3 regions of the Pseudodonghicola sp. genome follow, and region 3 is predicted to be linked to each of the others. Evidence: riboswitches for the same ligand, from Rfam matches in the RefSeq annotation. Region 3 holds a riboswitch; each other region holds the start of a gene.

Region 1 (10,603 bases), on a different contig from region 3:
GTTCGGGTTGATCTTCGCCTTTCGCTGGACCGGCGCCGCGCTGGCGGCCTCGATCATGGCCTTCCCGCTGATGGTGCGCTCGATCCGGCTGGCGGTGGAAGCGGTCGATCCGAAGCTGGAACAGGCCGCCGCGACACTCGGGGCGCCGAAGCTCTGGGTGTTCTTCACCGTCACCCTGCCGCTGATCCTGCCCGGGGTGATCGCCGGCGCCATCCTCGGCTTTGCCAAGGCGATGGGCGAATTCGGCGCCACCATCACCTTTGTCTCCAACATCCCCGGCCAGACCCAGACGCTGCCTTCGGCGATCTATACCTTCCTGCAGGTGCCGGGCGGCGAGGTCCAGGCGATGCGGCTGGTCCTCGTCTCGGTCATCGTCGCCATGGGGGCGCTGGCGATTTCCGAAGTGCTGGCGCGCCGCGCCGCCAAGCGGGTCTCGGGCGCATGAGCCTGAGCGTCGATATCACCCATCCGCTCGCCGGTTTCGACCTGAGGGTCGCCTTCGAGGCGCCCGAAGGGGTGACCGCGCTCTTCGGTCGGTCCGGCGCCGGCAAGACCACGGTGATCAACGCGGTCTCCGGCCTGCTGAAACCGCAGCAGGGGCGCATCCTGCTGGGGGGCGAGACCCTGTTCGATGCCAAGGCCCGGGTGAACCTGCCGGTCCACCGCCGGCGGCTGGGCTATGTGTTTCAGGACGGGCGGCTGTTCCCACATATGTCGGTGCGGCAGAACCTGATGTACGGCCGCCGATTTGCCCCCCGGGGCAGCAGCGGCCCCGGGCTGGAAGAGGTCGCCGATCTTCTCGGCCTCGCCGAGATGCTCGACCGCCGCCCCGGCGCGCTTTCGGGCGGGGAAAAGCAGCGCGTCGCCATCGGCCGGGCGCTGCTGTCCTGGCCGCGCATGCTGTTGATGGACGAACCCCTCGCCGCGCTCGACGCCGCGCGGAAGGAAGAGATCCTGCCCTATCTCGAACGGCTGCGCGACCGCGCCGGCCTGCCGATCCTCTATGTCAGCCATTCGGTGGCCGAGGTCGCCCGGCTGGCAACCTCGGTCGTGCTGCTCGAAGCCGGGCAAGTGGTGCGGGCCGGGCCGGCCGAACAAGTGCTGTCCGATCCGGCGCTGGTGCATCAGATCGGCCTGCGCGAGGCCGGCGCGCTGCTGTCCGCGACCGTGGCGCATCATCACGACGACGGGCTGACCGAACTATCTGTCTCCGGCGGCCGGCTGTTCCTGCCGCATCTTGACGTGGCGCCAGGCAGCCAGACGCGGGTGCGCATCCTGGCGCAGGATGTGATGCTGGCGCTGGAGCCCCCCAACGGCATTTCCGCGTTGAACATCCTGCGCGGCGAAATCGTCACCCTGCGCGAGGGCAACGGCCCCGGGGTGATCGTTCAGATCCAGTCGGGTGAGGATCGGCTCCTGTCCCGCATCACCCGCCGCTCGGCCGAGGCGCTGCACCTCAGCCCCGGGCAAAGGGTCTATGCGGTGATCAAATCCGTCGCCATCGCCCGCAGCGATATCGGCGCCGGCTGAGGCACAACCACGGCCCGTGAAAAGACCCGAGGCCGCGATCGGGCGCAGACAGCGCACCGACGACATGTGGGCCCGCGTCGACAAGAGGACCGGATCCCGGGCGGGCGAGACACAGGGCGGCGGCCCCATCATGCCGCCCTTGCACATGTCACAATCGACCCAGATGCAATCCCGGTGCCGCGAGACGCCGAGGAAGGTGGTATCGACGAAGCCGCTGGACACTTCCGGACGCCCGGGACGGGGTATGGAGCATTCGGAATTGCGCCATGTCGCGCCGCGTGCTGGTGACAACCTCGGGCCTCCGCCCACTGCCGTAGGGCGACAAGCGCATCTGCGGCGGCTGCACCTCGCGCGGGGTTTCCCGCCAGTCGCCTTGGGGAAGACCGATGCCAGACAGGCACGAGGGGCGATCGCATTGGGGCGTGTTTCGTCATTCTCCCCGCAATCAGGCCGGGGGCGCATGTCCGGCAGGCTGCGGATGCGCTCTCCTGCCGACATTGAGGGGGCTCGCAAAGCTGTCGGCCTTTCCATCTGCCCCCACAGATGTCACGCAATCTTCCGCTGCCGGGGTTCCTGCGCATAGCACAGGCCCCAGCAACGGAAGATCCGTCATGAGCCATACCGCCCGCACTCGGAAACCGAACAAACCCTGGCTGCTCCCCCAAACAGCGCAACACATATGGGCGCAAGCGTAAGCCTGGCCCCCTGGCGCACGTGCGCCCGGATCAGTCGCGCGGGACCAAGCACGCGGGGCGTCATCCCCTCTCGGCCTACCGGTGTCCCGCCACAGCAGCACATACCAAAGCTGAAGTGCTTCATTCAGTCAAATTAAAGTATTGGATAAAAATGATAGATATCTTGAATAGTATGCCCCTCTCGTGGGACATACCGGCATGTTTAATCTCAAACCCTTGCATCACTTCGTCCTGCTGGCGGAAACGCGCAACTTCAGTGTCGCGGCCGCACGCGCAAACCTGTCGCAGCCGGCGCTGTCGAATTCGATCAAGACCCTTGAGGCGCAGCTGGGCTTCAAGCTGTTCCAGCGCGACGAACGCCCAGTGAAGCTGACCGCCGAAGGGCGCGAGCTCTACCCCCGCGCCAAGAACATCCTGTTCGAGGCCGGCAACCTGGATCGGCAGATCCTGGCCCTGAAGGCGGGCGATACCGGCCATGTCCGGATCGGCCTGGTGCCCACCTTCGCGGCCAGTCTGGGCGGCCGGATTCTGGCCGCCTGCCATCGGCAGGCCCCGGGGTTGAGCTTTGATGTCGAGATTTTGCAGACCAGCGGGCTGCTGCGACTGCTTGAGGCGGAAGAGCTGGAGCTGATGGTCTGCGACCTGCGCGAGATCGCCGATCCCTCAGGCCTGCAGATCACGCCGCTGATGCGCCATGGCGGCGCCTGCTATTGCCGTCCAGGTCATCCGCTGCTGTCGGGTCCCACACCGTCGCTGCATGCGATCTTCGACTATGGGCTCGGCTCGATCCACATGCCGAAACTGCTGCTGCAGGAGCTGGCGAAACAATTCGTGCCCGCCGGCGACAAGCGGCCGTTTCTGCAACTGGCATGCGACAACGTCATGCTGCTGTGTGATCTGGCGCAGCAAAGCGATCTGGTGCTGATCACCACCCATTCCAGCGTCGAACCGGCGGTGCGGCGGGGCCTGCTGCAACGGGTCGGCCCGGATCTTGAGGGATCGACCGACTGGGCGATCGCAACGCTCATGGGGCGCGCGCCGCACCCGGGCGCACCACGGGTGATCGAGGAGATCCTCGCCAGCACCGGCGCAGCACCCGATGCCTGAAACCGGTCCCGGGGCCTGAAACCGGTCCGGGCGGGCGCCGCGGCCTGTCGCGTCCCGCCCCGGCCCTGCGGCTCAGTTCATGCCGAGCGCTTCTTTGTACATTTCCAAAATCGCCTCTTCCTCGGCGATATCGTCCTTGTCGCGCTTGCGCAGCGAGATCACCTTGCGCATCACCTTGGTGTCGTAACCGCGCGCCTTGGCCTCGGCCATCACCTCTTTCTGCTGGTCGGCAATGTCCTTCTTTTCCATCTCGAGGCGCTCGAACCGCTCGATGAACTGGCGCAACTCGCCAGCGGTGACGCGGTAGTTGGCTTCGGCCGTGCTGTCGTCAATAGGATCCATGGAAAGCTCCGCTCGATCGTCTGTTTGGGATCACCTGCCGGGATAGCCGCCCCGCCCCGGGCCCGCAAGGCGGGATTGAATGTCACAGCGCCGCAAAACCGGCCCCGATCGCCCTTGCGCGAAAAGTCGCGACCTCGTATGCCGAAAATCGCTTTGGTTCGGCGCCCTTCAGGGACGCCGTGAAAAGGGAACTGCGGTGCGCCCCCGTGACAGGGGCAAATCCGTGACTGCCCCCGCAACTGTAAGCGGAGAGCGGGGCCGGCAAATACCACTGAACCCGAACGGGTTCGGGAAGGTCCGGTCCACGCGTTGACCCGCAAGTCAGGAGACCTGCCAAGGCAATCACCTTCATTTGGCGCGGGGCGCGTCAAATGGGCGGCGTTCGAACCGTAGGGGTGATGCTCAGACTCACCGTTTGCGGAGGAGCGCGGCCAGACCGTGCCTTTCCAAACAGTCAATGACAGGACGAAAGGCCCGCAGAGGACCAGAACAGATGAAGACATTCCTTACCACCATATCCACCCTTGCGGTTTGCGCCGCATCGCCCGCGCTGGCGCAGGAGGCCTTTGAACTGGACGAGATCACCGTCACGGCGAACAAGTCCGGCGCGGCGACGCCGTTGAACCGCACCGGCGCCACCGTCGAGGTGATCACCCAGGAAGACCTGAAGAACGCCGGCGAGACCACGATCGCCGAATACCTCGCCCGCGAACCCGGCATCACCCTGAGCAGCAACGGCGGGCTTGGGTCCTCGAGCACCCTGCGCATCCGCGGGCTTGGGGGCAGCTACGTCAAGGTGCTGATCAACGGCATCGACGTGACGGATCCGTCTTCGACCCAGATCCAGTATAACTGGGGCGACATGACCACCGACAACATCGAGCGGATCGAGATCCTCAAGGGCTCCAGCTCGGCGCTCTACGGCTCGCGCGCGGTGGCGGGCGTTGTCAGCATCACCACCCTCGCCCGTCCCGAGGAGCCCGGCCAGAAGACGACCATGAGCGTCGAGGGCGGCAGCAACGACACCTGGCGCGGCTCGGCCACCTATGGTTACAGCGGCACCCGTGGCGGCATGGCGATCGGCATCGACCGGATCATCACCGACGGGTTTTCGTCCAGCGCCGGCGGCACCGAGCCCGACGGCTATCAGGGCACCCAGCTCACCTTCTCGGCCGACGTGATGGCCTCCGAGGCGCTGAAACTGGGGCTGACCGCCTATTCGCTCGAGGCCCGCGGCCATTTCGACGAATACGGCAGCGACGGCACCCCGCCCTATAACGAATACACCACCACCCGAACCCGTGCCGCCCGCGCCTATGGTCAGCTCGACCTCGGCGCCTGGCAGCACGAATTCTCGGCCAGCTACTATCGAAACGACCGGCTCAGCAGTTCGAACGGGCTCGACACCCCCTTCCTCGGCAAGCGCAAGCGTCTCGATTACACCGGCAGCTATTCGGTGTCGGACATGCTGGGGCTGACCTTCGGCACCGATTGGGAGGAGCAGAGCTATGATTCCGGTTCGGACACCGGCAAGACCCGCACCACCGGCCTGTTCGGCGAGGCGCAATATGCCGCGACCAGCGCGCTCGATCTGTCGGCCTCGCTCCGCTACGATCACCACTCCGACTTTGGCGATCATGTCACCGGACGGCTGGCGGCAGCCTATCGGCTGACCGGCGCCACCACCCTGCGCGCCACCGCCGCCACCGGCTTCCGCGCCCCCTCGCTCTACGAGCTGAACAACACGCTCTATGGCAACCCGGCGCTGAAGCCCGAGGAAAGCACCAGTTACGAACTGGGCATCGAGCATGATTTCGGCGCCGGCCGTCTGGTCAAGGCGACCGCCTTCTATACCGAGATCGACAATCTGATCGACTTCCGCTCGCTCTATGATGCGGCGGGGAACTGGATCGGCGGCCAGTATCAGACGATCCCGGGCACCTCGACCTCGCAGGGGATCGAGCTGTCGGGGCAATGGGCGATCAACGACCAACTCGGCCTCTATGCCAACTATACCTATACCGATGCCGAGGACGCCGCCGGCGCCCGGCTGCTGCGGGTGCCGCGCAACGACGTCAATGTCGGCCTCACCGCCGATCTGAGCGGCGGCTGGTCCGGCCAGGTGAATGTGCGCTATGTCGCCGACCGTCCCGCCGAATATGGCGTGGTGATGGGCGATTACACCGTGGTCAACCTGGGCGTGGCCTATGCGATCACCGATCAGGCCGAGGCCTATCTGCGGGTCGAGAACCTGTTCGATGAGGAGTATCAGACCGCGGCCGGCTTCAACACCCAAGGCCAGGCGGTCTATGTGGGGCTGCGTGCGTCCTTCTGATCTGAAACCTTGGCTTGCCGCGCTGGTGCTGACCGGCGCGGCGGCCCTGTCGGCCCCCGCCGGGGCCGATCCCCGCCCCGCCCGGGTGGTGTCGATCAACCTGTGCACCGACCAGCTTGCGCTGATGCTGGCCGACCCGGGGCAGCTGGTCTCGGTCTCCAGACTGGCGCATGATCCCTCCAGTTCTTCGATGGCCGAGGCTGCAAAGGCCTATCCCACCAACGGATCGGGGGCGGAGGAAGCCTATCTGCTGAGACCCGATCTGGTGCTGGGCGGCACCTTTACCTCTCCGGCAACGGTCTCCATGCTGGAAAAACTCGGCATCCGGGTCGAGCTTTTCGCGCCTGCGCGCTCGCTCGCCGATGTGCCGAAACGGTTGGAACAGATGGGCAAGGCACTGGGACAGGAAGACAAGGCGGCCGACATGATCGCGCGTTTCGAAACCGATCTGGCGGCGCTCAGCACCGCACCCGACCACCGACCGCGCGCGGCGCTCTATTACGTCAACAGCTATACCGTCGGCGACCAGACGCTCGCCGGCGACATCCTGCGCGCCGGCGGCTTTGACAATGTCGCGGTCGAGGCGGGGCTGAGCCAGGGCGGCACGCTGGCCCTAGAAAAACTGATCCTGCTGGACCCCGAGGTGGTCATCGAGGGCCGGGATTACCCCGGCCAGTCGCGCGCCGAGGATGTCCTGCACCATCCGGCGCTGCATGCGCTGACCGGCACCCGTGTCGCCGGCACGGTGACCGACCGCGACTGGATCTGCGGCACGCCGCTGGTGCTGTCGGCGCTGCGCAACATCCGCGATCTGCGGCTGTCGCTGGAGGCCGGGGAATGAAGCTCGCCTCAGGTCTGGTCCTGCTGGTCGCGGCGCTCTTCGTGGTCTCGCTGGTGGTCGGCGTGGCGGTGGTGCCCGCCGGGCAGAGCCTGCGTGCGCTGATCTGGGACGATGGCACGCCGCTGGCGGTGGTGATGCGTGAAATCCGCCTGCCCCGCGCCATCCTCGCGGCCTTGATCGGCGCGGCGCTGGGGCTGTCGGGGGCGGCGATGCAGGGCTATCTGCGCAATCCGCTGGCCGAACCCGGGCTGATCGGCGTCTCGGGCGCCGCGGCGCTTGGCGCCGTGCTATCGCTGCAAACCGGGCTGAACCTGCTGTTCCCGCTGGCGCTTCCCTTCGCGGCGCTGGCGATGGCCACGCTGGCGGTGCTGCTGATCCTGGTCCTCGCCGGGCCGCGCGGCTCGTCGATCACGCTGATCCTGGCCGGGATCGCGATTTCGGCGCTGACCGGCGCCCTGACCTCGCTGACGCTGAACCTGTCGCCCAACCCCTTCGCCGCCGCCGATATCGTGTTCTGGATGATGGGCTCGCTGGCCGACCGGTCCTTTGTCCATGTCTGGCTGGCGGCCCCCTTCATCGCCATCGGCGCCGCGCTGCTGTTCAGCATCGGCCGGGGGCTCGACGCGCTGACGCTGGGCGAGGACGCGGCAGAGGCGATGGGGATCGGCCTCAGGGGGGTGCGCCTGCGGCTGATCCTCGGCACCGCCGCCGCCGTGGGGGCCGCCACCGCCGTCGCCGGCGCCATCGGCTTCGTCGGCCTGGTGGTGCCGCATCTGCTGCGCCGGGCGGTGGGGGCGCGACCCTCGGCGCTGCTCTGGGCCTCGGCGCTTGGCGGCGCGGCGATGGTGCTGGCCGCCGATATCGCGGTGCGGCTGATCCTGCCCGACCGCGATCTGAAGCTTGGCGTGCTGATGGCGCTGGTTGGCGCGCCCTTGTTCCTGCATCTGATCTTCCGCACCCGGAAGGAGATGGCATGAGCCCGCTTCTGACCCTGCGCGATCTGAGCGTGCTGCGCGGTGCCTGCCCCGTGATCGATCACGTCAGCCTGTCGGTTGCCCCCGGCGAATGCATCGGGCTGATCGGCCCCAACGGCGCCGGCAAGACCACGCTCTTGCGCGGCGCGCTGGGGCTGCTGCCCGCCACGGGAGAAAGCTCCCTCGCCGCCCTGCCCGCCCGCGACCGCGCCCGCGCCGTCGCCTGGATGCCGCAGGCGCGCGAAATCGCCTGGCCGGTGACGGTGGAGCGGCTGATCGCCCTGGGACGCATCCCGCATCTGCCGCGCGGCGCCGGGCTTGGCCCCACCGACCACGCGGCGGTCGAGGATGCCATCGCCCGGATGGGGCTGGAGAGCTATCGCCCCCGCACCGCCACCCAGCTTTCTGGCGGCGAACAGGCGCAGGTTCTGATCGCCCGCGCCCTGGCGCAGGAGACGCCGCTGCTGATCGCCGATGAACCCACCGCCGGGCTCGACCCCGCGCATCAGATCGCCACCATGGAGGTCTTTGCCGGCCTCGCCGCCGAGGGCCGATCGGTCATCGTGTCGCTGCACGATCTGGGGCTGGCGGCGCGGCATTGCAGCCGGCTCCTCATGCTCAACCGTGGCCAATTGGTCGCCGACGGCCCGCCCGCCGAGGTGCTGACCCCCACCCGGGTGGCCGAGGTCTTCGGCATCACCGCGTTTTATCAGGAAACCAGCGATGGCCCGGTGTTCCAGCCGATGCGGGTGACGCGGTGAGGCTGACGCTCGATCACCCCTGGCTGGAACTTGACCTCGGCACCCCGCAGCGGGTGCTGAGCTGGTCGCTGACCAACCCCGGCTTCGTCACCGCCCGCAAAATCCTCTGGCGCGAGGTGCGCAACGCCGATCTGCCGCAGGATCTGGACGTGCTTGAGTGGTATCGCGCCGAACTGGCCGCCCGCGGAGATGCCGATGCCGTGGCGATGCTGACCTCCCGCACGCTCGACGCCTATGAGGTCGCGGAGGCGGAGGTCGAGGGCATCCGCGCCTTCTGCGTCGCCACCGTCGGGCTCAGCAATGCCGAACGGATCGGCCACCGGCTGGACCGCAGCGGCCATGACTGGGGCACGATCAACGTGGCGCTGCATCTTGATCTGGGGCTGACCGAGGCGGCGCTGCTGGAAACCCTGTCGATGGTCACCCAGGCCCGCACCGCGGCGGTGATGGACGCCGGGCTCGACCTGCCGGACGGGCGTGCCACCGGGACCGGCACCGATTGCATCGCCGTCGCCGCCCCCGTGGGCCCCACCCCCTATGCCGGACTTCACACCCCGCAGGGCGAGGCGGCGGGCCGCGCCGTCTATGAGGCGGTGAAGCGCGGGGCGGACATCTGGATGCGCCACGTGCGCCGCCCCGGGGTGATCTGATCTCCCCTCCCCTTGCACCACCGGCCACGATCCGCTACCCGGCAGGCGCAAAGGGAAAACGGGGAAGAGCGAATGTTCGACGTCTATGACATCATGATCTGGGTCGGCGTGCTGATGTCGCTGGCCGGCCTCTTCGGGCTGATCTGGTGCATCTTCCGCGTGCTGCGTGCCAAACGCGCCAAACTGCCCGACGAAGAGCTGCGCAAGGTGCTGCAATCCATCGTGCCGATCAACCTCGGCGCGCTGATGCTGTCGATCTTCGGGCTGATCCTAGTGGCGCTCGGCGCCTATCTGGGCTGATCCCCGCAGCCCGAAAAAACTGAGCGGCGAAGGTCTCCTGCCTCCGCCGCCCCGGGGCCGCTACATTGGGACGGCCCCTGCCGAAATCAGATCGGCATATTGTCGAACTGCGCTTCGAGCGCCTCATCGGTCAGCGCCCGCTCCAGCCGCCGCAGCCGCGTGGGAACATCCTGCCCCTTTTCCTGCAAACGGCTGAGCACCTGGCTAAATTCGGGCTGCAATCTGAGCCGCGTCTTCGCACAGGCGCCAGTCAGGTTCTTTTCCAGCCGCTCTGCAGCCTGAACCAGGTCATGAATACTGGTGGTCATTGGTTTCCTCCTTCTCCCCCCGAATCTCTCGCATCAGCTTGTAACATCCACGCGAAATTTCAAAACGGTTCACAACCATTGGAAGTTTATCATGCCAATGCCGGCAAAGCTCTGCGACATGCTGCCCTGATCCCACGTCAATCCGGGCGAAGCCCTTGCAACATATTCAGATCAAAATATATGTATCCCGCAAAGACCAATGGAGATCCCAATGACCCCCTTTGTGAAAGCCTTTTTTGACGAGGGCACTTTCACCGTGTCCTATGTTGTCCGCGAACCGCATGGCAAAGCCTGCGCGATCATCGACAGCGTGCTGGACTTCGATCACGCCTCGGGGCGGACCGATACCCGCTCGGCGGACAAGATCATCGCCTATGTGCAGGAAGAGGGCCTGAACGTCGAGTGGATCCTGGAAAGCCACGTCCACGCCGACCACCTGTCGGCGGCGCCCTATATCCAGGACAAGGTCGGCGGCAAGATCGGCATCGGCGATCACATCACCGTCGTGCAGGACACCTTCGGCAAGGTGTTCAACGAAGGCACCGAATTCCAGCGGGACGGCAGCCAGTTCGACGCCCTGTTCAAAGAGGGCGACAGCTTCATGATCGGGCAGATGCGCGGCGACGTGCTGCACACGCCCGGTCACACCCCGGCCTGCCTGACCTATGTGATCGGCGACGCGGCCTTTGTCGGCGATACGCTGTTCATGCCTGATTTCGGCACCGCCCGCTGCGACTTCCCCGGCGGCTCGTCCACCACC
Region 2 (10,603 bases), on a different contig from region 3:
GCGAGCTGCCGGTGAATCTGGCTTTCTGTGGTGCGCGCGCCGATCGCGCCCCAGGTGATCAGATCTGAAAAATACTGCGGCGTGATCGGGTCGAGGAATTCGGTCCCGGCCGGCAGACCCATGCGGTTGATGTCCAACAGCAGATGCCGGCCGATGCGCAGCCCTTCGTCGATCTTGCAGGAGTCGTCGAGGTAGGGGTCGTTGATCAGCCCCTTCCAGCCCACCGTGGTGCGGGGCTTTTCGAAATAGACCCGCATCACGATCTCCAGCCGATCCGACAGCCGGGCGCGCTGTTCGGCGAGGCGCGCGGCATAGTCGCGGGCGGCCTCGGGGTCATGGATCGAACAGGGGCCGACCATGACCAGCAGCCGATCATCGTGGTTTTCGAAGATCGCGCGGATCGCATCGCGCCCCTCCAGCACCGTGCGGGTGATGGCGGCGTCGCGGGGCAGGGTGCGGATCACCTCGGCCGGGGTGGGCAGGGGTGTGAGATCGACAATGCGAAGGTCCTGGGTTTCGGTGAGCATCGGTCTTTCGGGTCCTCTGGGTTTTTCTGAGGGCCTGACCGGGGGTTCCAAACTGAAAAGCCGCCGGTCAGACCAGCGGCTTGAAGGTTCGGTGTCTCGCGTTTCCTCGCTTACACGGCAACCATCGTCCGCTGGGATGAGCGGAACCAATAAAAATAGGTTGCGAAGGCGTAAGTTTGGGTCATGGCGGAATCGGTAGCCGATCCGCGCCGCCCTGTCACGCATTAATTGCACCCCGATCGCTCAGAGGGAAGGAGGCGGAACCGGTGGGAGATTGACTTTTGGTAATAATCAATCAAATGATTGAGTCATGACCGAGAACAACAAACCCCAAGCCTATGTGCGCAAGGACGAACGCCGCGAGATGATCGCCGACGCCGCCCGCCAGTTGATCGCCGAAAAGGGGCTCGCCGCCCTGCGCACCCGTGATGTGGCGGAGCGGGTGGGAATCAATATCTCGACCCTGCATTTCCATGTGCGCTCCAAGGCGGCGCTGCTGACGCTGGTGGCCGAAACCAGCCGCGACGCCTTTTTGTCGCTGCTGCCGCCCGATCCCGCGCCCGACCGCGATGCGCTGACCCAGCTCAGGGCCGAGGTGCAGGCCTTTCACGACAGTCTGCGCGACCGTCCTGAGCTGTTCCGCTGCTTCGGGCAACTGGCGCAACTGGCCGAGACCGACGCGGCGATCGCCGCGACGCTTGAAGGCTTCACCCGGGGCTGGGCCGGCCGCTATGCCGCGATCATCGGCCTCGGGCGCGATCAGGGGGTGTTTCGTGCCGATGTCGATCCCTATCCGGCGGCGCTGATGGCAACCGGCGCGCTGACCGCCTTCGCGCCGCGCGGGCCCGAGGGGCTGGCCTACTTCTGGCCGGTCTATCGGGAAATCGAACGCGGGCTGCTGGCGCGGCAAGTCGAGGGGACGGACGATGCAAATTGAGATCGCAGAGACCGGAGCCACCGGCAATCGTGGCCTTTTGCTGCTGCTGGCGGCGGTGAATTTTCTGGTCCTGCTGGATGTGACCATCATCAACGTGGCGCTGCCTGCGATCGGTCGGGAATTCACCGGCGGGGGCGCCGCGCTGCAATGGCTGGTCTCGGGCTATACGCTGACCTATGCGCTGGGGTTGTTGCCGGCCGGTCGGCTGGGTGACCGCTTTGGCCCGCGTACCATCCTGCTGGCCGGGCTCGGGGGGTTCGCGCTTGGCTCGCTCCTGTGCGGGATGGCGCCGTCGATGGTCTGGCTGCAGATCGGCCGGGTGGCGCAGGGGATCGGGGCGGCGATGGTCTCGCCGCAGGCGATGGCCATTGCGCATCGGATGTTCAAGGGGCCTGATCGCGCCGGCGCCTTCGCCATCTTCGGGCTGGTGGCCGGGCTGGCCTCGGTGCTGGGGCCGCTGGTCGGCGGCTGGCTGGTCAGCGCCGATCTGTTCGGCCTGGGCTGGCGGCCGATCTTTCTGATCAACCCGCCGCTGGCGGTGCTGCTGGTCTTCGCCCTGCGCCATCGGATCGCCGCGATCCGCGGCGACGCGCGGGTGCATTTCGATCCTGCCGCCGTGGCGCTTTCGGCGCTGGGTCTGCTCTGCGTGCTGATCCCGCTGATCGAGGGACGGCGCTTCGGCTGGCCGGTCTGGGCCTGGGCGATGCTGCTGGCGGCGCTGCCGGTTTTCGGCGCGCTGATCTGGTGGGAGCGTCGTCGCGGCCGGGCCGGGCGGACCCAGCTTCTGCCGTTGGCGCTGCTCGGGCAGGGGGCGTTTCGCTGGTATGTGCCGGCGGTGGGGCTGTTCTTTGCCGGGCTGCCGGGGTTCTTCATGATCCTGGCGCTGTTTCTGCAGGCCGGTTTCGGCTTTTCGCCGCTGCAATCGGGGGTGACGGCCTTTCCGCTGTCGCTGGGGATCATGCTGGCCTCGATCCTCACTCCGGCGCTGACGCGGGTGTCGCCGCAGCTTCGGGTGGCACTGGGCGGGGCGTTGCTGCTCGTGGGGCTGGGGCTGGTGCGCAGCCTGATCCGTGGCTTCGACGGGGGGGCCGATCAGCCCTGGCTGATGGGCGGGCTGCTGGTGGCCGGGATCGGCTTTGGTCTGGCGGTCGGGCCGCTGTTCCATCTGGCGCTGGAGCGGGTGACCGAGGCCGAGGCCGGCATCGCCTCCGCCCTGTTGCAGACCTTCCAGCAGATCGGCAGCGCCCTTGGCGTGGCGGTGATGGGCAGTCTGTTCTTTTCCAGGCTCGACGTCGGGCTGGGCTGGACCACGGCCTTTGCCGCCGGCACCCTGGGGGCGATCCTGTGCTTCGCCGGGTTCCTGGCGCTTTTCATCTATCGTTGGCTCCGGGGTGGGGCCGCGCAACCCCAGATCGGATAGGAGGGGGCAATGAAATTCTCGAAGCTTTCGGAACGGCAGATCCTCAAGGCGCAGGCCGAGGGGCAGTTCGACAACCTCAAGGGCGCGGGCAAGCCGCTGCCGCCCCGAGGTGGCGGGGATTACGCCGAAGAGGCGGGTTTTCGCATCATGGCCGAGGCAGGTGCCCTGCCGAAGGAGATCGAGCTGCGCAAGGCGGTGCAGGCCCAGGCCGAGGTGCTGAAAAACACCACCGACCCCGAGAAGCGCAAGGAGGAGATGCGCAAGTTCGCCGAGCTGACGCAGGCCCTGGCCATTCAGGAAGAGGCGCGGCGCAAGTATTACGGCGGCTAGGCCGCTCAGGCCTGCGGATGCGCCGTGCCCCAGATGCGCGCGGTGTCGCGGCGGAGTTGACGGGCCTCGGTGGCGCTCAGCCGGGCGCGGGCGACGTCGGGATCGCCCCCCGCCCGGGCCAGCGCCGCCCGCCAGGCCCTGAGTGCCGAGCGCGGCGACCAGGGCAGGGCGGCCGAGGCGAGCCATTGGCGCAACTCTGCCGGCAGCCGGTCATAGGCGGTCATTGGATCGCCCGCTTGGCGGCGGCGTTTCAGGCAGCTTTGCGCATTGGGGGTCGGGGTTGCACGGGTCATCCCTCTGTCTCCGCCACATCGAGCACCAGCAGAAGCCGGGTCTCGCCGCTGCCCTCGATCGGGGGAGAGCGGTGCACCAGCCCGGTGGGGCTGGCCCCGGGCCAGAGCCGGCCGCGGAACAGGCCGACCCAGCCGGCAGCCATCTGGTGCACCTCTGTCGGCTGGCCGTCGGCCCCCGCGACGCCGTATTCCGTGCCCCGCCCGCGATAGGTGCAGAGCATCCGCGCCGGTACGTAATCGACGTGGAACCGGCTGCAGGCGTTGCCCCGCACCACGTCCAGCCGCAGATGCAGCCGGCCTTGGCGCATCAGCCCGGCAAAGCGCCGGGCCTGATCGGTGACATCGACGCGAAGACGATCCCGCCCGGTGCCGGCCGTCATTCCGGCCCGGGCGCAGGCGCGATCGACCGCTGCCGCGACCTCCTCCACCGCCAGATCCTGGCGCAGCGCCGGCAACCGCTCGGGCGGCAGGCGCTCCAGCCAGGCAGAGAGCAGTGGGTCGGGTCGACGCTGCCAGATCGCGGCGGCGCAACCGGGATTGCGCAGCTCTCCGAGGATCTCGGGCGCGGCGCCCTCGGCGATGGCCGTTGCCGGCTTCGCCGTCAGCATCAGGCCGCCTGCGGCGCCCGGCGCCAGGCGGGGAAGGGATCGGGCAGGGCGCGCCAGGCCTCGGGCGTGAACCGCTCGCCCGGCACCAGCGCCGCATCGAGCGCGGCGGTGATTGCCGCCCGGTCCATGCCGGAGCCGATGAACACCAGTTCCTGCCGGCGATCGCCGAAGGGGTCCTGCCAATGGCGATCCAGATAGGCGCGGGCCTGCGCATGGGTCGGGCGACGCTCCTCCGGCACGGTGGCCCACCACATCCCCATCGGGCGCACCGAACTCAGCGCCCCGGCGAGCGAGAATTCGGCCAGCCAATCGGGTCGGGTGGCGATCCAGAAATGCCCCTTGGCGCGGATCACGCCGGGCAGGTCGCCGTTCAGCACATCGTGGATCTTCTGCGGATCGAACGGCCGGCGGGCGCGATAGACGAAAGAGGAGACCCCATATTCCTCGGTCTCGGGAATGTGGTCGGTGAAGCCGTAAAGTTCTTTCGCCCAAAGCGGATGGTCGTGGGCGGTCTCGAAATCGAACAGACCGGTGTCGAAGATGTCGGTGGGCTCCACCTTGCCGAAATCGGTTTCGATCATCGCGGCATCGGGGTTCAGCGCGGTGACGATCTTGCGCGCGGCCTCGAGTCGTTCAGGGCCTGCGGCCGAGACCTTGTTCAGCACCACGATATCCGAGAATTCGATCTGATCGACCAGCAGATCGACCAGCGTGCGTTCATCTTCCTCGCCAAGGGATTCGCCGCGGTCGCGGATGAAATCGTGGCTGGCGTAATCCTTCAGCAGGTTCACCGTATCCACCACCGTCACCATGGTGTCGAGCCGGGCGACATCCGACAGGCTATGCCCGTGTTCATCGCGGAACTCGAAGGTGGCGGCGACCGGCAGCGGTTCGGCGATGCCGGTGGATTCGATCAGCAGATAGTCGAAGCGTTTCTCTTCGGCGAGGCGGCGCACTTCGGTCAGCAGGTCGTCGCGCAGGGTGCAGCAGATGCAGCCGTTGGTCATCTCGACCAGCTTTTCCTCGGCATGGTTCAGGTCGGCGCCGCCCTCGCGGATCAGATCGGCGTCGATATTCACCTCGGACATATCGTTGACGATGACGGCGACTCGGCGGCCCTGGCGGTTGTTCAGCACATCGTTCAGCAGCGTGGTCTTGCCGGCGCCGAGGAAGCCGGACAACACGGTGACCGGCAGGCGAGGATCGGAGGCGGGGGCGGGCATGGGGCTCTCCATTTGAAATGTTATAACGTAACGATTATCCGAGGGGAGGATCACAATCAAGCCCCGGGTGGATCTCCGCTGGCGGTGGCGGTTTGGCGGCCGCCACCGGGGGGATGGTATCGCCGGGCTCAGCCCGGGACGGTGATCGCCTGACCGCAGGCCGGGCAGTTGCGCACCGCGGCCAGCGGCAGCGGCGCTCCGCAACCGTGGCAGGGGCGCAGCCGGCGGCCGGCGGGACGCAGGGCGCTGCGGCAGGCCGGACAGCGGAACCCGGCCGCCCGCGGCACCGGCGTGTGGCAGGTCGGACAGCGCGAGCGGGGCGCGGTGGCCGGCACGGTGCCGCTCACGGTTCGGTCGCCGGATCGGCGTCGAACACCTCCAGCACCTCGAGCTGGCGCTTCTCGCCGGTGCGGGTGGTCCATTTCGCGCGTGCCCCCACCGGCATGCCAAGCAGCGCCACCCCGATCGGGGTCATCACCGAGACGCGCCCGAGCGAGATGTCGGCCTGTTCGGGCAGGACAAGCGTGACGGTCTTTTCGCTGTCGTCCAGGCTGTCGCGATAGCGCAGCGGGCGGCCCAGCCCGATCACGTCGGCGGGCAGCCGCTCGGGCGTTACGATGCGGGCGCGGCTGAGGCTGGACAGTAGCAGATCGGCCAGCGCCGGGTTGCGCCGGGCAAAGCCGGTCGTCAGCGCCTCGAGCGTTTCGAGCTGGTCCTCGGCGATGACCAGTCGCGCGGGGCGGACGGCCGGTGGCGTCGTGGTGGCGTGTTTCAGGGGCTCCGGGGTGAAAACCGGCATGATGGTTTCCTTTCGATGGAAGAGGAAGATGAAGGAGATGTCGGCACGGTGGGGCCGCGCCGGGCAGGCGGCTGGCCGGGCCAGCCGAAGCGTCAGGGTGAGCGGATCATGGGCGGACTCAGGCCGCTGCAGGTCTAATGCGAGGTCGCATGAACAGGGAGGTGTCGAACCTCAGGGGGGAGTTGCCCCTGCGGTGTGACGACCCGCTTTGATGCCGGACCAGACGAAGGAAGAGGGCCCCGAACGGAGGGAATAGCGCGTGCGCTCAGACCGCCCGGGGAAGCCTGCGGTTCAGGAGCGAACCGGAAAACAGGATGAACCTGCCCTTATGCGGGTGTCTCGACATGGCCTGGAAGCTAGGAACGCTGATCACGAAAGTCAATCTGGGGCGGCGCACAGGAATTTTGGTGGCCCCAAAGACACGGTATCATGCCATTGGCGTCATCGGATTGACGCCATTTTAAGGAAGGGCCTATTCAGGACTGCATGAATACTTCTTAAGTATCTTTGAGATAGGGTTTCGATATGCCGCCGGCACCGAGACAGGGGCGCATCATGGCGCCGGTCTCCTTCGGCGCGCAAAGATATAGTTAGAGTCAGGATTTCAACGCCAGAAGGCATTGTGGGGTCTCATGAAGGATATGTTCGAGCATCGGGGGCCGATCGGCCCTGAGGATTTGAGTGTCGAGGTCATGGGGCGGCTGCACGGGGCGGCGCAGCGGGCTTGGCTATCGCCGCAGGATATCGAGATGATGCAGCGTGAGCTGCAACACTGTCAGGCGCAGCCAAGCGGGGTTGTCGCGCTGATCGGTGAGCTGTTGCGACAAAAGCTCGCCTATGCCCGCCGGCTGGGGCCAGAGACGCTGACGGATCGGATCGCCACCGGCGGGGTCGTGCTTGGCTATCGGCTGGGCGGCGATCAGCCCCCTATCCTGGCCCGGTTGAGTTACCGCGTGCGCCTGCGGGAGGAGCCCGGGGTGGTGCCGCTGCGGTCGCTTCTGGGGGCGACGCTGATCGGCATGCACCTGGGGGAAACGGCGCCTCTGCTGCTGTCAGACGGCAGCCTGACCGAGGTGACGTTGACCGACCTGCGCGCCGCGCCGCGGGGGCAGGTCGCGGTCCGCTTGCCGGTTGCGGTGCCGGGGCAGGGTGGTATTCTGCCGGCCTGAGTGTCGGTGCCGCTCAGGGATGAGGCTTACCTTCGCCTACCGGCTCTAGTGGGTACCTCTCTTGCGCAAACAAGATATTGACAGCCTCTGCCAATACGCGTCTATATGATGTTGTCTTGGTGCCCGCGATTCAAAGCGGGTGAAGAGGGAAGCCGGCGCAAATCCGGCACTGCCCCCGCAACTGTGAATGGTGAGGTTTGGTCGCATATCCACTGGCGTCTTGCGCGCTGGGAAGGAGGGCCGGACGTATAAGCCATGAGTCAGGAGACCTGCCAGGACGAGACGAGACCAAGCCGGGCGGTGGGTCCGGGACGTGTTATGGGATGTCCTTCGGGGGCATCCCTTGGCGTCTCTTCCCCTGCTGGCCGGCGCTGAACGACCGGAACCAAAGGATCGGCAAGGGGACACTGCCATGACCATCACCGTCTATTCCAAACCCGCCTGTGTGCAATGCACCGCCACCACCCGGGCGCTGGCCGCCAAGGGGATCGAATTCGATCTGGTCGATCTGACCGAGGACGCCGAGGCAATGGCCCGGGTGACCGAGCTGGGCTATCGCCAGGCGCCGGTGGTGATGGCGGGTGACGACCATTGGGCCGGCTTCCGCCCCGACAAGATCGCCGCTCTGGCCTGAGCCGGCCGATGGGGGGCCTGGTCTATTACTCCTCACGATCGGGGAACACGCGGCGCTTCGTCGACCGGCTGGGTCTGACGGCGACGCGGATCCCGATCGAGACCGAGGCGCCGATGCCCGCCCCCCGTTCCCCCTTCGTGCTGATCACGCCCACCTATGCCGATGGCCAAGGGCGGGGCGCGGTCCATAAACAGGTGATCCGGTTCCTGAATGATCCGGACACCCGCCGCCACCTGCGTGGTGTCATCGCCTCGGGCAATCGCAATTTCGGAACACTCTTCGCCTCCGCCGGCGATGTGGTGGCGCGGAAATGTGGTGTGCCGGTGCTTTATCGTTTCGAACTCGCGGGGACAGACACGGATGTCGCCCGCGTCATTGAGGGATTGGACAGGTTTTGGAAAACGCAGTGCTTGACCGCGATGTGAGCGACGCCGCCCCCGCCAAGGCGGTCCCGGCCGAATGGCAGGGTCTGGATTACCACGCGCTGAACGCGATGCTGAACCTCTATGACGATCAGGGGAACATCCGCTTCGATGCCGATCGCATGGCGGCGCGGCAGTATTTCCTGCAGCATGTGAACCAGAATACCGTCTTCTTCCATTCGCTGGAAGAGAAGCTGCGCTATCTGGTCGAGGAGGGCTATTACGAGGCCCATGTGCTGGAGCAATACTCGACCGAGTTCCGCCGCCAGATCTGGGATGCGGTCTATGCCGCCAAGTTCCGCTTTCCGACCTTCCTGGGCGCCTTCAAATATTACACCAGCTATACGCTGAAGACCTTCGACGGCAAACGATACCTCGAACGGTTCGAGGATCGGGTCGTCATGGTCGCCCTGACGCTTGCTCAAGGGGATGAGGCGCAGGCCATGTCCCTGATGCAGGAAATCATCGCCGGCCGCTTCCAACCCGCCACGCCGACCTTCCTGAATGCCGGCAAGGCGCAGCGGGGCGAGCTGATTTCCTGCTTCCTGCTGCGGCTGGAAGACAACATGGAAAGCATCGGTCGCGGCATCAACTCGGCGCTGCAACTGTCGAAACGCGGCGGTGGGGTGGCGCTGCTGCTGACCAACATCCGCGAATATGGCGCGCCGATCAAAGGCATCGAAAACCAATCCTCCGGTGTCATCCCGGTGATGAAGCTGCTTGAGGATTCCTTCAGCTATGCCAATCAGCTCGGTGCCCGTCAGGGGGCGGGGGCGGTCTATCTGAACGCCCACCATCCGGATATCCTGCGCTTCCTCGATACCAAACGCGAGAACGCGGATGAGAAGATCCGCATCAAGACGCTGAGCCTTGGTGTGGTGGTGCCCGACATCACCTTCGAACTGGCGAAGAAGAACGAGGACATGTACCTCTTTTCGCCGCACGACGTGGAAAAGGTCTATGGTCGCGCCTTCTCGGAAATCTCGGTGACCGAGAAGTATCACGAGATGGTCGACAACCCGCGCATCCGCAAGAAGAAGATCAACGCGCGCGCCTTCTTCCAGACCATCGCCGAGATCCAGTTCGAAAGCGGCTATCCCTATATCATGTTCGAGGACACGGTGAACCGCGCCAATCCGGTCGCCGGTCGCATCAACATGTCGAACCTCTGTTCCGAGATCCTGCAGGTCAACGAGGCCTCGGAGTTCAACGAGGATCTGAGCTACAAGCACCTCGGCACCGATATCTCCTGCAACCTCGGCTCGCTCAATATCGCCAAGGCGATGGATGGCGGCGATCTGGGCGCGACGGTCGAGGCCGCGATCCGGGCGCTGAACGCGGTCTCCGAGATGTCGGCGATCGACGCGGTGCCCTCGATCCGGCGCGGCAATGACGAAAGCCATGCCATCGGCCTGGGCCAGATGAACCTGCACGGCTTCCTGGCGCGCGAGCGGGTCCACTACGGCAGTGCCGAGGGCGTCGATTTCACCAATATCTACTTCTGCACCGTGCTCTATCACTGCCTGCGCGCCTCGAACGCGCTGGCGCGCGAGCGCGGGCGCAGCTTTGCCGGGTTCGAACGCTCGACCTATGCCGATGGCTCCTTCTTCGACAAATACGTTGACCGCGACTGGCTGCCCGAGACCGAGACGGTCAAGGCGCTGTTCGAGAAATTCGACGTGCATGTGCCTAGCCGCGAGGATTGGGCGGCGCTGCGCGACGCGGTGATCGCGGACGGGCTTTACAATCGCAACCTGCAGGCGGTGCCGCCGACCGGCTCGATCAGCTATATCAACAACTCGACCTCCTCGATCCACCCGATCACCTCCAAGATCGAGATCCGCAAGGAAGGCAAGATCGGCCGCGTCTATTACCCGGCGGCCTATATGACCAACGACAATCTCGAGTACTACAAGGACGCCTATGAGATTGGCGCCGAGAAGATCATCGACACCTATGCGGCGGCGACCCAGCATGTCGATCAGGGGCTGTCGCTGACGCTGTTCTTCAAGGACACGGCGACGACGCGGGATATCAACCGCGCCCAGATCTACGCCTGGAAGAAGGGGATCAAGACGATCTACTACATCCGCCTGCGCCAGATGGCCCTGGAAGGGACCGAGGTGCAGGGCTGCGTGTCCTGTTCGTTGTGATCCATATGGTCCGGGGCGCGAAGTGCGTTCCGGGCGCCACCCCTTGTTCCGAATGACCTCTGCCAGAGGAATGCTGTCATGAAAGACC
Region 3 (10,603 bases):
CAGGTCGGTCTCCGCCAGATCCTGCAGGTGGACGAAGGCATCGGCCTGCCGTACCCGGGCCTCAAATGCTGGTCGGTTCTGGTTGATTTCTCCTTTTATGTCAATGCTGTGGGAGGAGGAGTTTATCCAGGCCTCCGCTGCCAGGGCGCGGCCCTCGTCGCCATAATCCTCCAGCGCCGCGCCCATGTTCAGCCCGTAGGAACCGGGCTTCGGCCCGAAGACGCGCGGGGTTCGGGTCAGATAGGGGTTGTCCTCCGCCGTCTCCTCACGTGCCGCCAGCGCCTCGGCCCCGGCCTCGAACATCTGCGCCAGCCCCGGGAAGACATCGCGGAAGAGACCCGAGACCCGCAAGGTGACGTCGATCCGGGGGCGGTTCAGCAGGGTCAGCGGGATGATCTCGAACCCGCTGACGCGCTCAGACCCTTCGTCCCAGCGCGGCGCCAGCCCGGCCAGATGCAGCGCCATGGCGAATTCCTCGCCCGCCGTGCGCATGCTGGCCGATCCCCAGAGGTCGACGACCAGCCCGCGCGGCCAGTCGCCGTGATCCTGCAGGTGGCGGCGCAGCAATTCCTCGGCCAACCTCACCCCCTGTGCATGGGCGGCGCGCGAGGGCACCGCGCGCGGATCGGTGGTGAAAAGGTTCCGCCCGGTCGGCAGCACATCCGCCCGCCCCCGGAAGGGGGAGCCGGAGGGGCCAGGCGCGACGAAGCGGCCGGCCAGCGCCGCCAGCAAGCCGGCGCGTTCCTCGGCGCCGCACTCACCGGTGCCGAAGACGTGCAGCCCCTCGCCGAACTGGCTTTCCTTGATGTCGCAGACGAAGCGGTCGATGCGGGTGATCGCCTCGGCGGCTGAGGTGTCGGGGCCAAGCCCCAGATCGTCCTCCACCCCGGTGCCCCGCGCCTCTGCCCGGATGTCGACGATCAGCCGGTCGCGGCGGCCCGGGTCCAGCCCGTCGGCGGTGGAATATTCGTCGAGCAGATGCTCCAGCCGCCCCAACCCCTCGGGCAATTGGGTCTGCGCCAGGGGCGGCGGCAGATGGCCGAGGGTGACGGCGCCGATCCGGCGCTTGGCCTGCGCCGCCTCACCGGGGTCGTTGACGATGAAAGGGTAGATCACCGGCAGATCGCCGATCAACGCCTCGGGCCAGCAGGTGGGCGAGAGGGCGACGGATTTGCCCGGCAACCACTCCAGCGTGCCATGGGCACCGATATGGATCAGCGCGTCGGTCTGCGCCCTGAGCCAGAGGTAGAAGGCGACATAGCCGTGAGACGGGGTGCGCGACAGATCGTGATAATCATCGGCGCGGGCCTGAACCGCGCCCCGCTCTGGTTGCAGCGCGATCAGGGCATTCCCGGCGCGGATCGCGGCGAAATGGAAGGCGCCGTCACGCAGGCCCGGGTCCTCCTCCGCCGCGCCCCAGGCGGCGGTCAGATCGTCCTGCAGCGGCTGCGGCAGGGTGGTGAGCGCCTTGCGGTAGGCGTCAAGCGGCCAGCTCAGCCTCTCGGTCATCAGGCTTGGCCCGAGGTTCGGCAGGGGGGCGGTGTCGTGGCCAGCCTCCCGCAGTCCCGAGAGGATCGCGTTGCACGAGGCCAGTGCATCCAGCCCCACCGCATGGGCCAGTTGATGCGCCTTGCCCGGATAGGTGGAGAGGATCACGGCCAGCCGCTTGACGGCGGGCCGCAGCGTCGCCAGCCGGTGCCAGCCCGCCACGCGATCGGCTACGGCGGCGATGCGGTCGGGATCGGGCCGGTGGGTCAGCCGGGCGAATTGCAGATCGGGATCGCGGGCGCCGGCGGATTTGAAGCTGATCACCCCGGCGAAGAGCCGCCCGTCGATCTCGGGCAGCACCACATGCATCGCCAGATCGGCGGGGGAAAGGCCGCGGTCGGCCTCGGCCCATTGGCGGCGCTCGGCGGTCGAGAGCGCGACCTGAAACACCGGGCAGGCGCCGGCGTCGAGTGGTGAGGGCGTGCCGTCGCCGCCCTTGGCGGAAAAGGCGGTGGCGTTGACGAGGACGGTGGGTTTGAGGCGGGTGATCTCGGACCGCAGCCAGGTGGCGGCGCCGGGCTCCTTCAGGCTGGGGGCGAAGGCGCCGATGGCGGTGAACCCGCGCGCCTCAAGCGCCGCGATCAGCGCGTCGATCGGATCGGTATCGGCGGAAGTGAGATAGGATCGGTAGAAGGTGACGAGCACGAGGGGCCGTTCATCCGGCTCAGGCGCGGCAACCACGCCCAAGCCGGGGCGATAGAAGCCAGCCTCGGGCACCACCTTGGCGCCGGCGACGGGGCCGGCGTAGAGACCCGCAGAGAGGGCAAGCTGCGCCAATGCCGCCTGGGCCGCCACCGCGCCACCGGCGTCGCAGAGCGTCTGCAAGCGGCGCAAGGTGCTGGTGGGCAGGGTGGAGAGCGCGTCAAGCCGCGGGTCGGGCCGGCCGTCGGCGGCAAGGATCGCCAGCGCGATGCCCTGGCGGCGGGCGATATCCTGCAGCACCGCCAGCCCATAGGACCAATAGCTTTCGCCGCCGATCAGCCGCACCAGCACGCCCTTGGCACCGCGCAGCGTCTGGTCGGCATAGGTATCGACCGAGAGCGGATGGCGCAGCGCCGCCAGATTGGCAAGGCGCAGCGAGGGCAGACCGCCCGCCGCGCGTTTCCAGCCCGCCGCGAAAGCGCCGAGATCGCTGTCGGAAAACGACAGCACCACCAGATCGGCCGGGTTCTGGCCCAGATCCCGGGGGGTGTCGGTTTCCTCCAACCCGTGACTTTCGCGGAAGACGACGTGCATCAGTGGGCTCCGCGTGCAGTCATGCATAGACCACCGGATCGCTTGCGATCCGGATCGCGCCCGACCCCGCCCCCTAGGGCGGGCACGATTACGCCCCCCCTCGGTGTCGGGCGCGATCCTGCGGTGTTCGGTTGAAATAGTTGGTGCTTGATCATCCTGTCTCAGATCCCCAGCACCGCGCGGATCGCCGGTTCGTCGATGTCATGGTGTTCCGCGATCACCACCAGATGCGACCGGCGCGGCGCGTCGCCCCAGGGACGGTCGTATTGGGTGCGCAGACGTTCCCCCACCGCCTGGACCAGTAGCCGCATCGGCTTGCCCTCCACGGCGACATGGCCCTTGACCCGCAGCACATGCTGGTCGCGGGCCAGCCTGAGGATCGCCGCCTCCAGCGCCGCGACATCGGCGATCTCGCCCAGATCGACGACGATACTGTCGAAATCGTCATGTTCGTGATCGTCGGCGCCGTCGTGATGCGAGGGGCGGGCGTCGAGGTCATCCTCGGCCGCTGCCCCGAGGCCGAGGATGACGCGCGGGTCGATCACCCCTTCGGTCATCGGCAGCACCGGCAGCTTGCGGGGCGCCTCGGCCTCGATCACCGCGCGGGCGGCGGCAAGCCCGGCCTCTCCCGCCAGATCGGCCTTGGAGAGGAGCACGATATCGGCGCAGGCGATCTGATCCTCGAAGACCTCGGACAGCGGCGTTTCGTGGTCCAGACTGTCATCGGCGGCGCGCTGCGCCTCGACCGCCGCCAGATCGGGGGCGAAACGGCCGGCGGCGACGGCTTCGGCATCGGCGAGCGCGATCACCCCGTCGACGGTGATGCGCGAGCGGATCGCCGGCCAGTCGAAGGCCTTCAGCAGCGGTTTCGGCAGGGCGAGGCCGGAGGTTTCGATCAGGATGTGATCGGGTTTTTGCGGCAGCGCCATCAACGCTTCGATCGTCGGGATGAAATCGTCGGCGACGGTGCAGCAGATGCAGCCATTGGCAAGCTCGACGATATTCTCGGCCGGGCAATTCTCATCGGCGCAGGATTGCAGGATATCGCCATCGACGCCGGCGGTGCCGAATTCGTTGACCAGCACGGCCAGGCGCTTGCCCTGCGGGTTGGCCATCAGGTGACGGATCAACGTGGTTTTTCCGGCGCCGAGAAAACCGGTGATGACGGTGACGGGGGTTTTGGTCAGATCGGACATGCGCGGTTACTCCTGCGGCGGTAGGCGGGCGATGGATTGTTTGCGAAAGATCACCGGACGGTCGCGCCAGGGCACGATGCCATCCGCAGTCGCGGCATAGGCGGCGATGCCGTCGAGGAGCTCGGGCAGATGGAGGTCGGGATCGAGATCGCCATAGATATAGGTCCAGCGATCGGACCCGCCGCTCAGCGCCAGGGCGCAGCCGCGCGAACAGGCCGAGAGGCATTCGACCGGGCGCAGCGTCACGCCGTCGGGAAGCTCTGCCGCTGCAAGTGCGGTGAGCATCCGGGTGCCCGGGCGCGGAGCTTCTGCCTCGGCGGGCTGGCCGCGGCGGCAGGTGGTGCAGACTGTGATCGTGACCCCGGCCATGATCCCCTCCTGTCAGGGGGCGAGGAGGGGGAGAGGCCAGCACGGGTATCCGCCAATGGGACAGCCCAAAGCCGGTCGCGAAACACCCCGTTCGCCCGTTGCATACATGCGCTGGCAGGTCTCCCGGCTTGCGGATGTCGGAGCGCGGCGCAGGGCGCTGCATCTCCGGCGGTCTGCCCACCTTCCCAGCCAGTTGGCCAGTGGTCGGGCGACCTCTCCGGTCACGGTCGCGGGGGCGGCTGCGCTTCGGCCCTGACCCTTGCGGGCGGCGGGCGTATCGCATTCCCTCTTGGCCTGTCATCGACAGGAACCAGCAGGCGCCAAGTGATGCCAAGGGCAGGGGATTGTCAAGCGACGCAGGCAGAGGCGGTGCATCGCCTTCTGTGGTCGTGACGGAGGCGAGGCCCGAAGCCGTCGCCATAGTGGATGGACCGGCGCGGCATCGCCCCGGTCGGTGATCAGCCTTGCGGTCTGACGGTCATGGCGCTCAGCGGCGCAGGCTTTCGGCGATCTGCCGCCCGAGCAGGTCGATGGCGGTGCCGGTCGCTTTGGCGATCTCTGCCGGCGCGTCCGAACTCAGCGGCACGGCGATCGCAAAGGGGACGATGCGTTCGCGGACGATCCTGTCATAGGAGGAGATCGCGAATTGCCCGGTCAGATGCAATTGCCCATCGAGCCGCGCGGCGAGTTCCGAGACCCGCACACCGATCTGCGCCTGCGCCGCGGTGGATAGCGGCCAGGGTTCTGCCGCGACCTCGGCGTTGCTGGTCGTGGCGATGTAATCGGCGAGTTGCTGGGTGATCGCCCGATTGGGCGTATCGGCCCAGAGCGCGCTTTTCACCGGTTTCAACGCGCCGCTCGCCTCTTCCCGCAGCATCTGGTCATTCGAGGCATAGGCCGGCAGCGAGACCTGCCGGATCTCGACCGAGGCGACCCGCAGCGCCAGCCGCGGGGCGGGAGCTTCGGCCGCCGCCGGGATCAGGTAACGCGGCGCGGTATCGCCACAGGCGGCCAGGGCAAGCAGGAGCAGGGGGGCAAGGCGTGTCATGGGTCACCGTCCGAACAGAAGGGAATTGGGGGACCGCTCGATCGAGCGGGCCAGGTTGGTCAGGGCCTGCGCCGTCGTCCGCAGTTCGCGCAGCGCGTCGAGGGTTTCGCGGCTGAAGCGCGAGTTCTGGCCGTAGCCGGCCAGCACGTCTTGCGCCTGGCTTACCAGTTGGTCGATCCGCTGGGCGAGGTCGGGCAGGTCGGCGACCGCCTGCTGCACCGCGGCGGTGGCGTCGCGGGCAGAGGAGAGCGTGGCATTGACGTTCTCGACCGCGCCGCCGGCGCGCAGCTCGGCCAGCGCCGCCTGGGCCTGGTCCAGCGCGGCCGACAGGCTGGCGGGCAGGGCGCGGGTGCTGTCCTGGTCGATCAGCGCCCGGGTGCTGTCGAGGAAGGCGGTGGCGGCGGTCACGAAAGTCTCGACATCAAGCGAATTGGCCTTGGTGGTCAGCTGGTTGAGCCCGTCGACCAGCTGAGGCACCCCGGCGATCTTCTGATCGAAGTAATTGGCGACATCGGTCACCGTGGTGGCGGCCTCGGCGGCGGAATCCAGCGCGGTGACCAGCTTGCCCACGGCCTCCGCGGTGCGCAGGTTTTCGGCGACGCCGCGCAGTTCTTCGACGGTGCTGCGCAACTCGCCGGGCAGCGCCTGGGCGTCCGCGCTGCCCACCAGGCCGCGGGCATCGTCCATCAGCTTGACAAAGGCATCCGGGGCGGCGCGCAGCTTTTCGTCGCCGGCAAGGCTTTCGATCGAGGAGAGCGTCGCGATGGCCTGCTGCATCAGCTCTTCGATCGGCAGCGAGTCGACCCGGTTCATCACCCCCTGGACCGTGGCCCCCGCATCCGGAATGTCGGCGGGAACCGAGGGGATTCGCGGCGGCGCCGAGGTCGAGGTATCGAGATGCGCCGGCGCCGCGTCGGGCAGTTCCACCAGCTCGACCGAGAGCGAGCGTGAGAAGATGCTTTTCGACATCAGCCGCGCGCGCAGCCCGTTGTCGACCTCGTCGGCGAAGAAGGCCATGATATCGGCTTCCGAGGTATTGGGATCGAGACCGAGCCGGCCCGGGTCGATGGAGAGCGTGGCGCGCAGGATCACGTCCCTTTCGCCGTTGCGCTCTTCGACGAAGGCCCCGAGGGCCGAGACCTTGCCGATCACCAGCCCCTTGTAGATGACCTCGGAATCGACCCCGAGCCCGGCGACCGATTGGTCGAATTCTACGGTCAGCTCCACCGGGTTCTCCAGCGGCTTGCTGAAGGCGGAGGAGCGCGCGGCGTCCTCGCTGGCATAGAGATCGAACACATGGCCGGCCTCGATCGGCTGGCCGCCCGAATAGACGGTGTCGAAGGTCAGCCCACCGCGCAGGATCCCCGCCACCGAGCCGACCGAGAGGTTGATCCCCCCGGGCCCGAAGTTGACCGAAAAGCCCGAAGTCAGCCAGAACCGCGTGGCCGAGGTCAGCAATTTGTCATGCGGGGCGGCGATGAAGGCATTCACCTCGACGCCATTGCCGGTCTCGAGAAGCCGGGGCGCCTCGATATTGCCGACCTCGATGCCGCGGAAATAGATCGGTGCGCCAGCGGTCAACTGGCCGGCATCCCGTGCGCTCAACGTCACCCTGGTGCCCTTCATGCCGGGCTGAATCAATGGCGGCTGCTCCAACCCCATGAAGATGGGGTCGCTTCCGTCAGCGACCGGTTCAAAGGCGGCCTGGATATAGACACCGGAGAGCACGGTCGAGAGGCCGGAAATGCCGCTGGTCGAGACCTCGGGGCGGACCACCCAGAATTGGGCGTTATGGGGCAGCTTGGCCGCCACCGCCCGGTCGATCCGGGCATTGACGATGACCGAGGTCAGATCATCCGAGAAGGTGACCTTCTCGACCACGCCGATATTGACGTCGCGATAGCGGATCTGGGTGTCGTTGGCGGTGACGCCGGCGGCGTTCTCGAACCAGATTTCGATCAGCGTGCCGCGTTCCGCCCAGCTTTGCCAGGCGATGAACAGGGTCACGGCGAGCGCGGCCAGCGGCACCAGCCAGACGAGCGAGAGATTACGCCAGAACGATGGTTTCGGCCCTTCGATGAGGGGGGCAGAGGGCGTGGGGGCCGAGGTTTCGGGCGTCGGCTCGGTCATCTTGCGGCTCTCCATCGTGGGGCGGTCGGCATGCTGTGTCCATCCTGCCATGTCATTCGGTATCATCCCAGATCAAGCGGGGATCAAAGCTCAATGCCGACAGCATGGTGAAGGCGACAGAAAGCGCGAAACTGGCGGCGGCGATCCCCGGGCGGATTGTCGCAGCGAAGTCGAGTTGCACGAGGGACGACAGGATCGCCACCACGAAAACGTCGATCATCGACCAGCGGCCAATGAATTCGACCACCTCGTAAAGCAGGTGCCGTCGGTGCGCCGGCAGGCGCACATGGCGCGATACGCTGAGCGCCAGATAGGAAATGGCGATGAATTTCGACACCGGGATGATGATCGAGGCGGTGAAGACGATCAGCGCGATCCCCGCATCGCCATGGTGCATCAGTTCGATCACCCCGCCGAAAATGGTATTGTCATACTCCCGCCCCAACTGGGTGGTGCGCAGCATGGGATAGAGATTCGCCGGCACATAGACCACCAGCCCGGCGAACAGCCAGGCCCAGACGCGCTGCAGGCTGGCCAGGCTGCGCGGCGCCAAGGGGGCGCCGCAGCGGCTGCACCGGGCGGTGCCGGGCACATGGACCTTGCCGCATTGGGTGCAGCCGATCAGCCCCGCCTGATGGGCGGTCAGGATCTGCGGCGGGCGTCCAGGGTTTTCCAAACCGTCACTCTGCTCATGAAGTTGTCTTTCAGGACCGTCACGATGACGAGCGCGACAAAGGCCCAGAAGGCCGGGCCCAGGGAGATATGCGCCAGCCCACCGACTTTGACCAGCGCTACCGCGACGCCCACCACAAAGACCTCGGCCATCGCCCAGGGGCGCAGCAGCTCGACAAAGCGGAACACCGGGGCCGCATGGCGGGCGGGGCGCCAGCCGAAGGCCATCGGCGCCAGGACATAGATCAGCCCGAGAAAGCGGAGCGAGGGCAGGATCACGATCAGCGCCGCCATGGCGATGGTCAGCGGTTCGGTCAGCCCGCCGGAATAGGCCATCACCGTGTCGAGGAGCGAGGAACGGCGGATCATGCCGGCGGCCTCAAGCTCAAGAAACGGAAAGAAGATCGCGGCGACCATCAGGATCAAGGCCGAGAGGGCCAGCATGATGATCCGCGTCATCGCCAGCGCCCGCGGCGCCTCGATCACCGAATGGCACCGCGGGCAGCGGGCGGTTTCGCCCACCGTGACGGTGGGATCCGTCAGCAGCGCGTCGCAACTTGGGCAGGCGATGAGCCCATCGATATCGGATGAGGCAACGGAAGGGTGCGGCACAGCGATCATGCGGCCAGACTAGAGCACGCGCGCCAGCGATAAAAGCCATGTGCGGCCCTTGTCGGATCCTTTTCCCGCGGACAGGCCCGGCTTGGTGGGCAAGCGGCGGCTTTGCGGGCGGGAACCGGCCGCGTCTCGCTTCGGGGAGGAGGCGCAGCGACGGCTTTGGTCCAGGTGCTAGTCGATCCGCAGCCGGCGCATGGTGGCGATCTGGCGCAGCAGGGTCAGCGGGCCGTGGGTGCGCAGCATGTCGGTGATCATCCCGGCATCGGCCCGCAGACCGCGCCACAGCCCATATTTGCTGTGCTTCATCGGGCTTGCGACATCCGGCCAGGGCACCACCGCGATCGGCAGGCCGGCGTCGATCAGCAGCCCGTTCAGAAACACCTCGAACCCGAAGGCCGGCAGCGTCGGCAGATGGGTCAGATGCGGCAGCAGCAGCGATCGTGGCAGCACCCGCTCGCCCGAGATGTAATCCAGGCCGATGCGCCGCCAAAGTCCGGGCGCATTGCCGCGCAGGCTGATCGAGATCGCGCTGCGCCCCTGGCTGACCGGGGCGATCAGCGCGCCGATATGCGCCTCGGTCAACCCCGTCAGATCGGCATCGAGCAGCAGCACATGCGCGCCCGTCGCCTCGGCCAGGCCCCGGGCGAGCGCCGCCGTCTTGCCTCCGTTGCGGGGCTGGCGCAGCAGCCGCACCCCCGCGACCCCGGCGGCGATCTCGGCGGTGTCGTCGTGCGACCCGTCATCGACGACGATCACCTCGCTCAGCAGCGGATGGGCGGCGGCGACCCGCGCCACCGCGGCGATCCGCGGCCCCTCGTTATAGGCGGGGATGATGCAGGTGATCGTGTTCACTCGGTGTCCTTCCCGGCCAGGTGACGGCGGATCAGCCAGATCGCCGCCCCGGCGACGATCAGCGCCAGAAGCAGCAGGGAGACATCGCCGATCCAGCCGTCGACACGGTTCGAGGCACCGCCGAAGACATAGCCGATCAGCAGGAAAAGCAGGGTCTTGGGCAGGGTGGCCAGGAAATTCCACAGCAGGAAACGCCCGAAGGGCATCCGCGAGGCGCCGGCCGCCAGCAGCACCGCCATTCCCGCCGAATGGGTCAGCTTGCCGATCACCAGGATGCGCGCCCCGCGGGCGCGGAACTGGGTCTTGAGAGCACGGCGCCGCTGCGGTGTCAGCCCCAGCCGCTGTTGCCAACGCAGCGGCAGACCATGCCGGCCCAATGCGTAATAGATCGCATCGCCCACCAGATCCGAGATGACGCAGACCACATAGACGGCGACGATGTTCATGAACCCCAGGCGCGCCAACCAGGCGGCGATGACGGTGACGATGGGGCCTTCGAGAACCGCAAGCGGGAACAGCAGGGCCAGCCCATGTGCTTCGATCACCTGCTGCAGGGTCGTCAGGTCGATCATGATGCGCGATCCGGGATCGGGGCCGAGGAGGTTACCGCATTGCCGCGCCAGACCGGCGCCCGCTTGCGCCAGCCCGCCAGCCAGAGCGGCAGCAGCATCAGGTCGCGCAGCCCCCAGGCCACCAGATCGCCGCCGCCGGCGGGCCAGCCGGCGTGCCGCGCCAGCAGCCATTCGGCACCGTACCAGATCACCAGGAAGGCCGGCAGCCAGGCGGGGGCCGCCCAGAGCAGCGCCAGCGCTGGCAACAGCGGCCCGGTCAGCGGCTCGAGCAGATAAAGCGCGGGAAAGCCGTCGCGGCGCAAATGCGCCCAGCGGGCCTGGCGCTGCCAGACCGGGGCGGCGGCGCGCCGTCCCAGCGGCTG

What was found. A riboswitch is a leader RNA that binds a small molecule or an ion and turns the genes downstream of it on or off. The one in region 3 is predicted to bind cobalamin.
Region 1: linked by a shared signal. The riboswitch ahead of ACN0V4_RS18630 (TonB-dependent receptor plug domain-containing protein) and the one ahead of ACN0V4_RS12830 (DUF1636 family protein) in region 3 are both predicted to bind cobalamin.
Region 2: linked by a shared signal. The riboswitch ahead of nrdH (glutaredoxin-like protein NrdH) and the one ahead of ACN0V4_RS12830 (DUF1636 family protein) in region 3 are both predicted to bind cobalamin.

Annotation. Positions count from the first base shown of each region.
Region 1 is NZ_JBLWVT010000010.1:105,596-116,198, forward strand. Features, by position in the region: gene modB (molybdate ABC transporter permease subunit) at 1-445, shown strand, start outside; gene modC (molybdenum ABC transporter ATP-binding protein) at 442-1,530, shown strand; gene ACN0V4_RS18620 (LysR family transcriptional regulator) at 2,424-3,332, shown strand; gene ACN0V4_RS18625 (DUF2312 domain-containing protein) at 3,405-3,674, opposite strand; cobalamin riboswitch at 3,812-4,027, shown strand; gene ACN0V4_RS18630 (TonB-dependent receptor plug domain-containing protein) at 4,168-6,009, shown strand; gene ACN0V4_RS18635 (ABC transporter substrate-binding protein) at 5,984-6,850, shown strand; gene ACN0V4_RS18640 (FecCD family ABC transporter permease) at 6,847-7,827, shown strand; gene ACN0V4_RS18645 (ABC transporter ATP-binding protein) at 7,824-8,585, shown strand; gene ACN0V4_RS18650 (adenosylcobinamide amidohydrolase) at 8,582-9,235, shown strand; gene ACN0V4_RS18655 (hypothetical protein) at 9,308-9,535, shown strand; gene ACN0V4_RS18660 (hypothetical protein) at 9,622-9,843, opposite strand; gene ACN0V4_RS18665 (MBL fold metallo-hydrolase) at 10,055-10,603, shown strand, end outside.
Region 2 is NZ_JBLWVT010000003.1:323,770-334,372, reverse strand. Features, by position in the region: gene ACN0V4_RS07370 (3-deoxy-7-phosphoheptulonate synthase) at 1-527, opposite strand, end outside; gene ACN0V4_RS07365 (TetR/AcrR family transcriptional regulator) at 838-1,464, shown strand; gene ACN0V4_RS07360 (MFS transporter) at 1,454-2,884, shown strand; gene ACN0V4_RS07355 (DUF1992 domain-containing protein) at 2,894-3,214, shown strand; gene ACN0V4_RS07350 (DUF6525 family protein) at 3,220-3,507, opposite strand; gene ACN0V4_RS07345 (DUF1826 domain-containing protein) at 3,504-4,115, opposite strand; gene ACN0V4_RS07340 (GTP-binding protein) at 4,115-5,338, opposite strand; gene ACN0V4_RS07335 (hypothetical protein) at 5,467-5,685, opposite strand; gene rnk (nucleoside diphosphate kinase regulator) at 5,682-6,137, opposite strand; gene ACN0V4_RS07325 (hypothetical protein) at 6,770-7,306, shown strand; cobalamin riboswitch at 7,407-7,598, shown strand; gene nrdH (glutaredoxin-like protein NrdH) at 7,719-7,940, shown strand; gene nrdI (class Ib ribonucleoside-diphosphate reductase assembly flavoprotein NrdI) at 7,949-8,365, shown strand; gene nrdE (class 1b ribonucleoside-diphosphate reductase subunit alpha) at 8,362-10,515, shown strand; gene nrdF (class 1b ribonucleoside-diphosphate reductase subunit beta) at 10,594-10,603, shown strand, end outside.
Region 3 is NZ_JBLWVT010000006.1:140,143-150,745, reverse strand. Features, by position in the region: gene cobN (cobaltochelatase subunit CobN) at 1-2,784, opposite strand, end outside; gene cobW (cobalamin biosynthesis protein CobW) at 2,946-3,980, opposite strand; gene ACN0V4_RS12830 (DUF1636 family protein) at 3,987-4,349, opposite strand; cobalamin riboswitch at 4,445-4,679, opposite strand; gene ACN0V4_RS12825 (PqiC family protein) at 4,837-5,397, opposite strand; gene ACN0V4_RS12820 (intermembrane transport protein PqiB) at 5,401-7,578, opposite strand; gene ACN0V4_RS12815 (paraquat-inducible protein A) at 7,580-8,203, opposite strand; gene ACN0V4_RS12810 (paraquat-inducible protein A) at 8,170-8,820, opposite strand; gene ACN0V4_RS12805 (glycosyltransferase family 2 protein) at 8,989-9,669, opposite strand; gene ACN0V4_RS12800 (DedA family protein) at 9,666-10,241, opposite strand; gene ACN0V4_RS12795 (ceramide glucosyltransferase) at 10,238-10,603, opposite strand, start outside.